One region of the Mesorhizobium sp. LCM 4577 genome, then DNA from elsewhere that is predicted to be linked to it. Evidence: predicted binding sites of a transcription regulator. Region 1 holds the regulator's gene; each other region holds the start of a gene.
The links. Region 1 encodes PhoB, which activates phosphate uptake and scavenging genes when phosphate is short. Its sites were predicted from a motif close to TGTCATNNANCTGTCAT; they were not measured.
Positions count from the first base shown of each region.

Region 2: a site for PhoB is predicted at 3,631-3,647, ahead of ppk2 (polyphosphate kinase 2). Genes of this name have one in related genera too.
Region 3: a site for PhoB is predicted at 1,719-1,735, ahead of LCM4577_RS30325 (acid phosphatase). Genes of this name have one in related genera too.

Region 1 covers NZ_MDDU01000056.1:54,415-59,302, forward strand. The annotation lists gene pstB (phosphate ABC transporter ATP-binding protein PstB) at 1-662, shown strand, start outside; gene phoU (phosphate signaling complex protein PhoU) at 683-1,390, shown strand; gene phoB (phosphate regulon transcriptional regulator PhoB) at 1,408-2,097, shown strand; gene LCM4577_RS33455 (ROK family protein) at 2,423-3,658, opposite strand; gene xylF (D-xylose ABC transporter substrate-binding protein) at 3,925-4,888, shown strand, end outside.
Region 2 covers NZ_MDDU01000055.1:86,505-91,392, forward strand. The annotation lists gene LCM4577_RS32295 (DUF2066 domain-containing protein) at 1-351, shown strand, start outside; gene hemB (porphobilinogen synthase) at 608-1,639, shown strand; gene LCM4577_RS32305 (dihydrofolate reductase family protein) at 1,788-2,432, shown strand; gene ppk2 (polyphosphate kinase 2) at 2,615-3,535, opposite strand; gene LCM4577_RS32315 (aldo/keto reductase) at 3,793-4,836, shown strand.
Region 3 covers NZ_MDDU01000054.1:1,519-6,406, reverse strand. The annotation lists gene LCM4577_RS30335 (hypothetical protein) at 16-267, opposite strand; gene LCM4577_RS30330 (cytochrome-c peroxidase) at 418-1,626, opposite strand; gene LCM4577_RS30325 (acid phosphatase) at 1,878-3,410, shown strand; gene LCM4577_RS30320 (OsmC family protein) at 3,705-4,127, shown strand; gene LCM4577_RS30315 (hypothetical protein) at 4,133-4,660, shown strand.

The DNA.
Region 1 (4,888 bases):
TGACGGCCTTCATCGGCCCGTCGGGCTGCGGAAAGTCGACCCTGCTGCGCGTGCTCAACCGCATCTACGAGCTCTATCCGAAGCAGACCGCGGAAGGCCAGGTGCTGCTCGACGGCAAGAACATCCTCGACCGCTCGCAGGACCTCAACCTGCTCAGGACCAAGATCGGCATGGTTTTCCAGAAGCCGACCCCGTTCCCGATGTCGATCTACGAAAACATCGCCTTCGGCGTCAGGCTCTATGAGAAGATCAGCAAGGCCGAGATGGACAGCCGCGTCGAGCAGGCGCTGAAGCGCGCCGCGCTGTGGAGCGAGGTCAAGGACAAGCTCAACGCCAGCGGGCTCAGCCTTTCCGGCGGCCAGCAGCAGCGCCTGTGCATCGCCCGCACCGTGGCGGTCAAGCCCGAGGTCATCCTGCTCGACGAGCCGGCCTCGGCGCTCGATCCGCTGTCGACGGCCAAGATCGAGGAGCTGATCGACGAATTGCAGGCCGACTATACGATCGTCATCGTCACCCACAACATGCAGCAGGCGGCGCGCGTCTCGCGGCAGACGGCGTTCATGTATCTGGGCGAGCTGGTGGAGTTCGACCGGACCGAGAAGATCTTCACCTCGCCCCGCGAGAAGCGCACCCAGGACTACATCACCGGCCGCTTCGGCTGAAGACATACGAGGACATCATCATGGCCGAACATACCGTCGCCTCCTTCGACGAGGATCTGAGGCAGATCAGCCGGCTCATCAACGACATGGGCGACCTTGCCGCCTCGATGGTCGGCGCCTCGACCAGGGCGCTGCTCGAAAGCGACAATGCGCTGGCGCAGCGCGTCGTCTCCGACGACGCCATCATGGACGCAAGGCAGCGCGAGCTCGACGACCGCGCCATCACGCTGATCGCCAAGCGCCAGCCGATGGCCGACGACCTGCGCAGCGTGGTCGGAGCGATCCGCATGGCGGGCGACCTCGAGCGCATCGGCGATCTCGCCAAGAACATCGCCAAGCGCGTCGGCTCGGTCGGCGTCAGCGCCGCGCCGCGCGACCTCACGCATTCGATCGATTCCATGGCGCAGATGGTGCTGATCCAGGTCCAGGGCGTGATCCAGGAATACACGGTGGGCGATGCCACGGCGCTGGCCAAGCTTCGCAACGACGACGAACGCATCGACGTCAAATACACATCCGTCTTCCGAGAGCTGTTGACCTATATGATGGAAGATCCGCGCAACATCACCGCTTGCACGCATCTTCTGTTCTGCGCCAAGAACCTCGAGCGCATCGGCGACCATGTGACCAACATCGCCGAGAACGCCTATTATGTGTTGACCGGCACGCAATTGCCCGCCAACCGTCCGAAGCAGGACGAGACGGCAATGTCGGCGCCGGCGGCCTGACGGAAAAGGTTACCCCGATGATCGCGCCACGCATCATGGTGGTGGAGGACGAGGAGCCGCTGGGGGTGCTGCTCCGCTACAATCTCGAATCCGAGGGTTACCAGGTCGAAGTGGTGACCCGCGGCGACGAGGCCGAAATCCGCCTTCAGGAAAACGTTCCCGACCTGCTCGTGCTCGACTGGATGGTGCCGGCGGTGTCCGGCATCGAGCTTTGCCGGCGCCTCAGGATGCGGCCAGAGACCGAGCGGCTGCCGATCATCATGCTGACCGCGCGCGGTGAAGAGAGCGATCGGGTTCGAGGTTTGTCCACCGGCGCCGACGACTATCTGGTCAAGCCGTTCTCGACGCCGGAGTTCATGGCGCGCGTCAAGGCGCTGTTGCGCCGCGCAAAGCCTGAGGTGCTGTCCAGCGTGCTCAAGGTCGGCGACATCGTGCTCGACCGCGAATCGCATCGCGTCTACCGCAAGAAGAGCGAGATCAGGCTCGGCCCGACCGAGTTCCGGCTGCTCGAATTCATGATGCGCCACCCCGGCCGCGTGTTCTCGCGCAGCCAGCTGCTCGACAATGTCTGGGGCGAGACGATCTATATCGACGAGCGCACCGTGGACGTCCATGTCGGCCGCCTGCGCAAGGCCGTCAACAACGGCCGCATGCCCGACGTCATCCGCACCATCCGCGGGGCGGGCTATGCGATCCGGGAGGATTAGGTTCGCCGTTCGCAGAATGACGCGTCCGCTACCGGATCGCATGCGTTGGCGAGTAGCCGGGACGGTCGTGCTTCGTCATCGACGGGCGGAGCAAGGAGCGTAGCGACGCAGCGCAGACCCGAGGATCCATTCCGTGACGTCGACGCGCTGCGGCGGCGCAGAATTCTGCTCGGCTGCGCCCGACGTCCGAGGTAACGGAATGGATTCCAGGGTCTCCGCGACGGAGCTTCGCTCCTGCTCCGCCCTGGAATGACGAAGCTTCGGGGCCTTCGCTAATCTCCGGTGTCCAGCGGGACACTCGAAACCAACGATCACTCAAAGTGGCTCAAGCGACGTGCTTGCCCGCTCTTGCCTGAACCCCCGGCGCGAAAATCTCCTGGTCGACGAAGGTCAGCGCGCGCATGGCGCAGCCTTCGCGGATCAGCGGCAGCTCGTTCGGCTCGGTGTCGAAGGAGATCGATTCCGAATGCTGGCCGCCGGCGGTCTGGGCGATCGCCTTCCTCAGCGCCGGCTCGATCAGGTCGAAGGCGGCCGCGCTGACGCCGACCATGGCGACGGGCGCCGGATCGATGAGGGCGAACAGGCTGCCGAGGCCGAAGCCCAGCGCCTCGCCGGCCCGGCGATAGGCCTCCCGCTCGGGACCTTCCTCGAGCCGGGCCTTCGCGGCAAGCGCGCGCATGTCGGCGTCGCCGACGTCCGTCGGCGCGGCATCCTCGCTTATGCCCATGGCGCTGCGCCAGATGGCGTAGTTGCCGGCATAGGCCTCCACGCAGCCGCGCCGGCCGCAGCGGCAAAGCGCGCCGCCCGGACGGTGGATCATGTGCCCGAACTCACCGCCGGAGGAATGTGTGCCGGTGAACAACTGGCCCTTTAGCACTAGGCCCATGCCGATGCCGTGCGACAACAGAATGGCGATGAAATTGTCGCGATAGCGGTTGGGGTCACGCCACTGCAGCGCCACCGCCATCATGTTGCAGTCGTTCTCCATGGTGGCTGGAATGCCGAATTCCCTCTCGAGGATGTCGGCAAAAGGAATGTCGGTCAGCGGCGTGATCGGCGACCACAGCATGGCGCGCGCGTGGGAATCGGTAATGCCCTGGATACCCATGGCGATGCGGGCGACGCTGCCGACGTCGAGGTCGGGATCCTGCAACCGACGCCGGACGATCGCCATGCATTCGCCGATCAGTTCTTCACGCGGCATGACAAGTGTGTCCAGGCGCTGCTGCTCCTCGGCAATCACCTGGCCGGCATAGTCGATGACGGCGACCGACAGGAAGTTCAGCGACAACACCACGGTCAGCACCGCGGCGGCTTCGGGGTTGAGCGCCAGGCCGATCTGCGGCCGGCCGCGTTTCAACGCCGTCGGCTCGCTGGCCTTGCTTTCGGTGAGAATGCCTTCCTGGATCAGATCGGCGGAAATCGCCGAAATGGTCGAGTGGCTGAGCCCGGTGGTGGCCGCGATCTCCGTCCGCGATGGCTGACCGGCGCGGCGCACGGCCGAAATCACCATGGCGCGGTTGCGCCGGCGCAGATCGTCGTGGCGGATTCCGACCGACATTGGCTGAAGTATTTCCTCCTGGTCATCACGGCTTGATGATGCCATGGGCCGCCGGTGACATGCTAGGGATACTGGCAGAAGCAGCCGACGCTGTCATTATTTATTGCGGAGCTCGAAAAAAAGTTCGCGGCACCTCAAAAACCATCAGAATCCGAGTTGACAGCGGCACAGCGTTGGATCAGTGTTTTTTCGAGGCTCGAAAAAAAGCCTCTGTGCCGGCCTTCGGGCCAGTCTGGGTCGCGCCATACGGGCGCAGGGAGGATATCATGAAGAAATTCGCAGCCGCCATCCTGGCGGGCGTTGCCATGTCGCTGACGCTGGCGTCGGTCGCCGAGGCGAAGGACAAGGTGATCGGCGTCTCGTGGTCGAATTTCCAGGAAGAGCGCTGGAAGACCGACGAAGCGGCGATGAAGGCCGCCATCGAGGCCGCCGGCGACAAGTATATTTCGGCCGACGCGCAGTCCAATCCGGGCAAGCAGCTGACGGACGTCGAAAGCCTGATCTCGCAGGGCGCCAACGCGCTGATCATCCTTGCGCAGGACGCTTCGGCGGTCGGTCCGGCAGTGCAGAAGGCGCTCGACGAAGGCATCCCGGTTGTCGGCTACGACCGCCTGATTGAGAACAAGGACGTGTTCTACCTGACCTTCGACAACAAGGAAGTCGGCCGCATGCAGGCCCGCGAGGTGTTCAAGGTGAAGCCCGAAGGCAACTACGTCTTCATCAAGGGCTCTGGCGCCGATCCGAACGCCGACTTCCTGTTCTCGGGCTCCATGGAAGTCCTGAAGGACGCGATCGACAGCGGCAAGATCAAGAATGTCGGCGAGGCCTATACCGACGGCTGGCTGCCCGCCAACGCGCAGAAGAACATGGAGCAGTTCCTGACCGCCAACGACAACAAGGTCGACGCGGTCGTCGCGGCCAATGACGGCACCGCCGGCGGCGTCGTCGCGGCGCTGACGGCGCAAGGCTTGGCCGGCACCGTTCCGGTCTCCGGCCAGGACGGCGACCACGCGGCGCTCAACCGCATCGCGCTCGGCACGCAGACCGTGTCGGTGTGGAAGGACGCGCGCGAGCTTGGCAAGAACGCCGCCGAGATCGCCTCGCAGCTCGCCGGCGGCAAGAAGATGGGCGATATCGCCGGCGCCAAGGACTTCACGACGCCCGGCGGCAACACCGTCAAGTCGCTGTTCCTGACCCCGATCGCGATCACCAAGGACAATCTCAACGTCG
Region 2 (4,888 bases), on a different contig from region 1:
GATGAGGATCAGGGCAAAACGATGCGCGAATCCTTTTCCAATGCCACCTTTCCATTGCTGATGCGCGTCACCTTTCCAAAGGCCGGGCAGCTTGGCGGCCTGAGTGGCAAGGCGCTTCCCGGAGCCGATACGGCAAGGCTCGACAAGCTCGCGAAAAGAGCTGGAGCGGCCCGAGCACTCGCCGGCAGCATCGTGTGGAGCGACAAGGACCTGGGCTGGATCGCCGACTGGCGGCTGGCCGATCATGGCAAGACCTATCGCTGGCAGGTGCGCGGCGTCAGCTTCGACGAGGCGTTCCGGGTGGCCATCAGGGGCGCGGCGCAGATCCTTTCGGGGAACGGACAGCCCTGAGATTCCTCGTCCCACGAAGTGGGGAGAGGTGGCTCGGCGAAGCCGAGACGGAGAGGGGGAACGCCGGTTCCGTCGGCAAAGGCCCTCGTATTGGAAGACTTCCGCCCTACGAAGGCCCCCTCTCCGTCCGCTTCGCGGACACCTCTCCCCCGCTTTTAGCGGGGGCGAGGAATTAGGCTCCGGCTGGCACAATCGTGTCGCATTGGTCAGCGGCGGAGACGCGTGGTAAAAGCCGGCGCAAAAGAGAGTTTCGGCCATGAACAAATTCACCCCCGCAAAGCCTGCCGGCGCGCGCAGCGTCGACGAGATCACCGGCAGCCGGCGGCTGAGGCGCATGCGAAAGGCCGACTGGTCGCGCCGGCTGGTGCAGGAGAACCAGCTTTCGGTAAACGACCTGATCTGGCCGATCTTCGTCGTCGACGGCAAGAACACACGCGAGCCGATCGCCGCCATGCCGGACGTCTACCGCCTGTCCGTCGATCTCGCGGTGAAGGAGGCCGAGCGCGCCGCCAAGCTCGGCATTCCGGCCATCGCCACCTTCCCCAATGTCGAGCTTGCGCTACGCGACCAGACCGGCTCGCACATCCTCGACCCGGACAACGTCATCAACCGCGCCACGCGCGCCATCAAGGACGCGGTGCCGGAGATCGGCATCATCACCGATGCCGCGCTCGACCCGTTCACCAGCCACGGCCATGACGGCATCCTGCGCGACGGCATCATCGTCAATGACGAGACTGTGAGCCAAGTCGCTGCCGCGGCCGTCATCCAGGCCGCCGCCGGCGCCGATATCATCGCGCCGTCCGACATGATGGACGGCCGCATCGGCGCCATCCGCGACGCGCTCGACGCCAACGGCTTCCAGGATGTGGCGATCATGTCCTATGCGACGAAGTTCGCTTCGGCCTTCTACGGCCCCTACCGCGAGGCGGTCGGCACCGCCGGCCTGCTCAAGGGTGACAAGAAGACCTATTACATCGACCACGCCAATTCCGACGAGGCGGTGCGCGAGGCCGAACAGGACCTCGCCGAAGGCGCCGACATGCTGATGGTCAAGCCCGGCCTGCCCTATCTCGACATCATCCGCAGGCTGAAAGACGAGCTGCAGATGCCGACCTTCGCCTATCAGGTGTCGGGCGAATATTCGATGATCAAGGCAGCGGCCGCCAATGGCTGGATCGACGGCGAAAAGGCGATGCTGGAATCGCTGCTTTCGCTTAAGCGCGCTGGCTGCGACGGCGTGCTGACTTATTTCGCGCCGACCGTGGCGGAAATGCTGAGGGGATAGGCTCCCTCCCGACTGATCTGATGCCTTTGCTGGATGACCGGCCGGCCATTCTGCCCGGTGGATTTTGTTCACCCTGCAGAATACTGATTGCAAAATGCAATCAGTTAAGCTATTCCGCTTGCACATCACAACTGCTCAGGAGGAAACCGTGTCCAAGCTCCGTGTCAATTGTTTTACGCTCTCGCTCGATGGTTACGGCGCCGGTCCCGACCAGAGCCTCGCCAACCCGCTCGGCCTGGGTGGCGAAAATCTGCACAAATGGATGATCAAAACCCGCTCGTTCCACCAGATGATCGGCAAGGAGGGCGGGACGACGGATACCGATGACGAGTTTGCGGTGCGCAGCTTCGAGAATGTCGGCGCCTGGATCCTCGGCCGCAACATGTTCGCGCCGAGCCGCGGCGAATGGCCGGACGACGATTGGAAAGGCTGGTGGGGCGCCAACCCGCCCTATCACGTGCCGACCTTTATTCTGACGCATCACAAGCGCGCGCCGATCGAGATGGAAGGCGGCACGACCTTCTACTTCGTCACCGACGGCATCCACTCGGCGCTCGAACAGGCAAAGGCGGCCGCCGGCGGCAACGATGTGCGCGTCGGCGGCGGCGTTTCGACTGTACGGCAGTATCTCGAGGAAAAGCTGATCGACGAGATGCATCTGGCGATCTCACCCGTCCTGCTTGGCTCGGGCGAGCATCTCTTCAACGGCCTCGATATGCTGAAGCTGGGATACCGCTGCACGGAGCAGGTGGCGACCGCCGATGCAACGCATGTGATGATCGGGCGGGCGTAGTTACAGCTTTTTCTCCCCGTCACTATACGGGGAGAAATGCCCGGCAGGGCAATGAGGGGCAGCACTGCCGGCAGAGATTAACGACCCGTGCGGCGAATTGGAGGCCAACCGTAGGCGCTGGCGCCGCCCCTCATCCGCCCTTCGGGCACCTTCTCCCCGTGAAACGGGGAGAAGGAAGGGCGCTAGTACTTCTCCGGCACGTAAAGCTCGCGCGGCAGCACCCGGCGCTCGTAGTCCGGATTGAAGACACGCTCCGGCAGCGTGATCTCCTCATGCGGAACCTCCTCATACGGCATCTGCTGCAACAGATGGTCGATGCAGTTCAGCCGCGCACGCTTCTTGTCGTTGCCCTCGACGATGAACCAGGGGGCTTCGGGAATGTTGGTGCGGGCAAAAGTCTCTTCCTTGGCCTTGGTGTACTGCTCCCAGCGCACGCGCGACTGCAGGTCCATGGGCGACAGCTTCCACTGCTTCATCGGGTCGTGGATGCGCATCAGGAAGCGCATCTGCTGCTCCTCGTCGGTGATCGAGAACCAGTATTTCACCAGCGTGATGCCGGAGCGGACCAGCATGCGCTCGAATTCCGGCACGTCGTGGAAAAACTCTTCGACCTGATCCGGCGTGGCAAAGCCCATCACGCGCTCCACACCCGAGCGGTTGTACCAGGAGCGATCGAACAGCACGATCTCGCCGCCCGCCGGCAGATGCGGCACGTAGCGCTGGAAATACCATTGCGATTTCTCGCGCTCGGTCGGCGCCGGCAATGCCACGACGCGGGCGATGCGCGGGTTGAGCCGCTGCGTGATGCGCTTGATGACGCCGCCCTTGCCGGCGGAGTCGCGGCCCTCGAAGACCACCACCAGCTTCTTCTTGTGGTAGGCGACCCATGACTGAAGCTTGATCAGTTCGGATTGCAGCCTGAGCAGCTCGCGAAAATAGGTCATTCGCTCGATGGAAGGCGGATGCGACTTCTTGTAGATCTTGGCGATCTCGAGCGAGAGCGCCGGTTCGGAAAGCTCCAGCTCATAGTCTTCGTCGAGCGTGTCCTCGAGTTCGGCTTCAAGCCAGTCCTTCGCCCCGGAATTCGATTTCAATTCGTTCATCGCGCAGCTCCGTCTGCCTGTCAGRCATCATCGCTTCGGAATCCGCYCCGGCTCCGGACGGACATTCCTTGAGCCGACTGGGATACAGAGGCGCAATGACGGTTTTATTGCAATCGCCCGCAGCGGACCTCGACGATATGTGATCGGCCCGTATCGATAGCGGGGCGACAAGCCGCCGGAATTGTCCTACAAATCCCCTCGCCTCTTTTCCGGCGCCGGCCACGGCGCCTCTTCAAAACAAAGTTGCGAGGACCGACATGGAATACCGCACGCTCGGCCGATCCGGCTTGAAAGTCTCGACATTGACGCTTGGCACCATGACCTTCGGCGGCACCGGTCCGTTCGCCGCCGTCGGCAATTCCGACCTCGCGGAGGCGAGACGCATCATCGACACCTGCATCGATGCCGGCATCAATCTCATCGACACGGCAAACGTCTATTCCAACGGATTGTCGGAAGAGATCATCGGCGAAGCGCTCGGCGGCAAGCGCAAGAATGATGTGCTGATCGCCTCGAAGGCGCGCATGCGCATCGGCACCGGTCCCAATGACGAAGGCCTGTCACGCCACCATCTGATCCGCGAATGCGAAAAGAGCCTGAAGCGGCTGAGAACCGACGTCATCGACGTCTATTTCGTCCACCAGTGGGACGGGCTCACCCCGGTCGAGGAAACGATCGCGGCGCTCGACACCTTGGTCAACCAGGGCAAGATCCGTTACATCGGCTGCTCCAACTGGGCGGGCTGGCAAGTGATGAAGGCTCTTGCCGTCAGCGACAGCCGCCACCAGGCCCGTTTCGTCACCCAGCAGATCCACTACACGCTGGAAGCGCGCGAGGCCGAATACGAATTGCTGCCGATCTCTGTCGACCAGGGCCTGGGCGTACTGGTCTGGAGCCCGCTGGCCGGCGGCCTGCTGTCGGGCAAATACCGTCGCGACAGCCCGACCGCGCGTCAGCTTGGCGGCTGGACGGAACCGCCGATCCGCGACGAGGATCGTCTGTGGCGCATCGTCGACGTGCTCTCCGACATCGGTAAGGCGCGCGGCGTCTCGGGCGCGCAGGTGGCACTTGCCTGGCTGCTCGGCCGCCCCGCCGTAAGCTCGCTGGTGATCGGCGCGCGCAACGAGGCGCAGCTCAAGGACAACCTCGCCGCGGCAAGCCTTTCGCTCACCGAAGAGGAGCGGCAGCGCCTCGATGGCGTCAGCCGGCCGCCGGTGCTTTACCCCTACTGGCACCAGCAGTTCACCGCCAGGGACCGTTTCGGGCCGGCCGACAAGGTGCTCGACCGCTCTCACGCTTAGAGCAATTCCAGGAAAAGTGAGCGGCTTTCCCGTCCGGAATTGCGTTAAAACA
Region 3 (4,888 bases), on a different contig from region 1:
TGGCAGCGCGCCTTCTCAACCGCCTGTTTGGCCGTGCCTTTCCCGGATCGGCTGCGAGCCGCCTCCGCTGACGAGCCGCAGTTGCCCCGCTGGCCGGCCGGGCCGCGGCCAGGCTGCATGGTCATTGCCCGCGGCGACGAACCAGCGGGCCTCACGCCATGTCAGGCCGATAAGCACCCGCCCGGCATATTCCGCCGGCGACCCATTGCCCGCGTCGAACACCGCCCAGCTGCTCCCGGGCGGCTCCTGCACCGCGACGAACCTCATCGGAGACTCCATCTGTGAAGAGATGGGCAACATAGCAGGCGCGACTTGGCGTTCCTATGACGTGGCTCACATTGGCACACATTTATGGTGGATATCCGGACCTCGGCTGCAATCAGGCCGTGCGTCTACCGATCTCCGTAGCCATTGGCCCTACTGCCCCGCCTGGTCGGCATCGGTCAGCGTGCCGAGGAAGGCGACGATGTCGTCGATCTCTGCGTCGGTCAGCGCCGGCTTGTCGCCGGGTTTCCTGCCGTTGAACGGTGGGTCGGTGTTGAGGTTCGGCCAGTAGGCTTTCGGCAGGTCGTCGAATTTGTCGACCATGCCATCGGCCTTCTTCGGATACCAGCGCGCGGGATCGCTGTCGCGGCTGGCGTAGAAGGCGACCGCCTCGCGCAGCGTGTGGAAATAGCCATTGTGGAAGAAGCTTTTGCGCAAGGCCACGTTGCGCAAGGTCGGCGTCTTGAACAGCCCACAATATTCCGTCCGCCCTTTGAAGTCGGTGCGCAGCGGACCGCACAGGCCGAGGTCGACATAATTAGGATCCGCATTGGCGGGGATCGCCGGATTGCGCGGCACTGCGATCGCGATCAGGCCGTAATCGGTGAATTGCGGCGGCTCGCCGTCATTGGCGGGCTCGCTCAAATGGCAGCTCGCGCAATTGCCCTTCGCCTCGTCCTCGAACAGCATGCGGCCGCGCAGCTCCTGCGCCGAGAGCTGCGCCTTGCCGGCAAGGAAGGCGTCGTAGCGGCTGGAATAGGGATAGAAATCGGTGCTGCTCTGCTCGAAGGTGCCGAGCGCCTCCACCGCGGCGTCGAAGGCGTCCTGCGGATGGTCGAAGACATCGGCGCCGAAGGCAGCCTTGAAGGCGTCGGCATAGGGCGCTTTGCGCAGACTGGCGACCACCTGGGCCTCGTCCTTGTTGCCCATCTCGAAGGGCGACAGCAGCGGGATCCTCGCCTGATCCTTGCCATGGTCGGCACGGCCGTCCCAGGTCAGGCCGCCGGTCGGGCCGTTGTCGACGCTCTCGTCGCCTTCATCCTCGGAGTCGTAGAAATGCTCGGTGAAGGCGGGCGCGGCCTGCAGGTAGCGCAGCGACGGCACGGCGCGAATGCCGGGCCGGTCGAGGTTAGGTCCGCCCATCTCGACGGGTGCCGCCGATGCCGGTCCGAAGGCGTGGTTGGGATCATGGCAGGACGAGCAGGCCTGCTTGCCCGAGGCCGAGAGCGACGGATCGAAGAACATCTGCCGCCCCAACGCCGTCAGCGCCTCGGCGCGGGCGAAGGCGTCCTGGCGTGACATCGGGCCGGGATGGACGCCGGAAGGCTGCGCGGTGTTGGCAGGCGCGGTCAAGACGATCATCGCGGCCGCGCCAATGGCGATCCCCTGATTTCTCCAACGTCCCATCATCTTCGGCGACATCCCTGGGTTCTTTGGCGAAGTAGGAGGCTAGTACAACGGATTGATGACTGGCTTCCTCGCTCACGAAACCGTGTTCGGACGCTGCGGAACTGTCACATGGGTGACAAGGCGTCGAAGTAGCTGGGCATTGATGCAGCTGCGTCCCTGCATTGCCGTCCTCCAGCCATTCCCAAGCCACGAGGCATTTCCCGATGACCCGAACCTTTCTCTCCCTTTGCCTCGCCTCCACAGCGCTGGCATCGCTCTCCGCTGCTGCCCACGCGGCACCTCCCGGCTATGACAAGATCGACACCGTCGTCGTCATCTACGCCGAGAACCGCAGCTTCGATAACCTCTATGGCGGCTTCCCCGGCGCCAACGGCCTGGCCAACGTCTCGCCCGGCCAGGCGCGCCAGCTCGACCGCGACGGCACGCCGCTTTCCGAACTGCCGCCGGCTTGGGGCGGGCTGACCGGCAAGGGCGTCACGCCGGCGGTGACGGAGGCGCAGAGCGCGCATCTGGCCAACGCGACATTCGCGATCGACGATCCCAAGGGCTTCAACGAGGGCACCAACGTCGTCACGCACGATCTCTGGCACCGCTTCTACCAGGAGCAGATGCAGATCGACGGCGGCAAGAACGACAAGTTCGTCGCCTGGGCCGATTCCGGCTCGCTGGTGATGGGCCACTATGACGGCTCGGTCCTGCCAATGTGGAACATCGCCAAGAAATACGTGCTGGCGGACAATTTCTTCCAGGGCGCCTTCGGCGGCTCCTTCCTCAACCACTTCATGCTCGCCTGCGCCTGCGCGCCTTATTACCCGAACGCCGCCACCAGCCCGGTGAAGGGCCAGATCGCCGTCGTCGAACCGGACGGCGTGACGCTGAAGCCGGCCGACAATTCACCGGCCTCCGCACTTGGCGGCGTGCCGAAATTCGCCAATGACGGCGCCATCACGCCCGACTTCTACGCCGTCAACACCATGCAGCCGCCTTACCAGCCGAGCGCCAACAAGCCGGCCGAGGGCGGCGACAAGGCGCTGGCCGATCCGGCGCAGCCGACCACGCTGCCGCCGCAGCACGAGATCACCATCGGTGACCTGTTGTCGCTGAAGGGCATTTCCTGGGCCTGGTACTCGGGCGCCTGGCAGGCCGCGCTCGACGGCAAGAACGCGACGCCGGTGCCGAATTTCCAGTTCCACCACCAGCCCTTCAACTATTTCGCGGCCTATGCGCCGGGCACGGCCGCGCGGGCCGAGCACATCAAGGATGGCGGCCTCGACGGCGTCGAGTTCATCAAGGCGATCGACGACGGCAAACTGCCGGCCGTCACCTTCTACAAGCCGCAGGGCAACCTCAACGAACATGCCGGCTATGCCGATGTGACCTCCGGCGACCAGCACCTGACCGACCTCGTTTCGCATCTGGAGAAGAGCCCGCAATGGGCTCACATGCTGGTCGTCATCACCTATGACGAGAATGGCGGCTTCTGGGACCACGTCGCGCCGCCCAAGGCCGACCGCTGGGGCCCGGGCAACCGCATCCCGGCCTTCATCATCTCGCCCTATGCCAAGATGGGTATCGTCGACCACACCCAGTACGACACCACCTCGATCCTGCGCTTCATCACCAACCGCTACGACCTGCCGGTGCTGCCCGGCATCGTCGCCCGCGACAAGGCGCTGCGCAACAACGACCAGCCGCCGATGGGCGATCTGACGGCGGCGCTCGACCTGACGAAGTAGCGTTTCCTCGCCCCGCCAAAGGCGGGGAGCCGCGAAGCGGACGGAGAGGGGCCTTCGTAGGGCGCGATGCCAGTTGGCCGTCGCCGCGCTGCCCCTCATCCGCCCCTCGGGCACCTTCTCCCCGTATAGTGACGGGGAGAAGGAAATGGCCGCGACGCCGGCGACAAGCCCTTTCCTCCCGTCACTATACGGGGAGAAATGTCCGGCAGGACAATGAGGGGCAGCGCCGACCTTGCTGGTTGTCCTCAGCAATTCCCCTCCGCTATCAATGTCTCCAAAATTGGAGACTTCACGATGGCAGAATTGAAGGTCAGAACCCGAAATGTCGGCGCGCTCGCCGTCCTGCCGCCGGGCGGCCTGCCCACGGTCACGACTCCGACCGGCGGTGCGGTCGATGTCGTCACGCAGGTGAGCGCTCCGGGCTTCAGCCCGCTTGACCTGCTCTATGCTTCTTTGGCCGCCTGCATGGTGCTCAGCGCCCGCATCGCTGCCACGCGCCTCGGCGTCGCCGACCGGCTTGGCGAGGTAAGGGCGGATGTCACCGGCGACAAGGCGAAGGACGAGCCATCGCGGGTCGAGACATTCACCGTCAAGCTCGAGATCACCGGCGACCTCGATACGGCAACGAAGCAGCGCATCCTCGCCGACGCCGAGGGCATCTGCACTGTCTCCAACACTCTACGCGGCGCGCCGGCGCTGCACGCGACGCTAGGATGATCGCGATGGCGCATCTCTCGCCGATCGACTACGCGACCGCTTCCGACGAGATCCGTGCCGAGCACGACCGCGAGCTTGCGCTGCGCGGCCGCATGACCAACATGAAGCGCATCCTGCTGCATTCGCCGGCCGCCCACCGCATCTACGCCGAATGGTTCACGCTGCGCGACCTGCTGAAGCCGACGCTCGACGACCGCGCCATCTGGCTGTTCTCGAAGGCGATTGCCGAGACGATGCGCGCCGAGATCCCCGTGACCTTCTTCCGCCGCGCGCTGATCGACAGCGGGTTCGAACCCGAGGGGATTGCGCCTTCGGCCGACGAGGCGCTGCTGATAAAGTTTGGTAAGGCGGTCGCCGCCGATGCCAACGCCGTTCCGGACGAAACCTGGGCCGCGCTCAAGGCGCGCTATGACGAGACGCTGCTGGTAAACCTCACCGCCTTCGCCGGCATCATGGTGGCGACCTGCGTGTTCACCAATGCGGTGAGGGTGGATCTCGACCCGGAGTTGGAGAAGTATCGCAGAAAAGGTTGAGGCCGAGATCCTTCGCGCCCCCCTCTGTCCTGCCGGACATCTCCCCCACAAGGGGGGAGATCAGCTGCCGTCGCCGCTTTCGCCAATCTCCAGCGTCGCAAGAAAGAGCGCCGCCGCCCAAGCTGCCAATCTCCCCCCAAGTGGGGGAGATGTCCGGCAGGACAGAGGGGGGCGCTGTCCCTCCAGCTTCTCCGATGGATCTCACTCACCTCCGCAGGAATCGGGTGG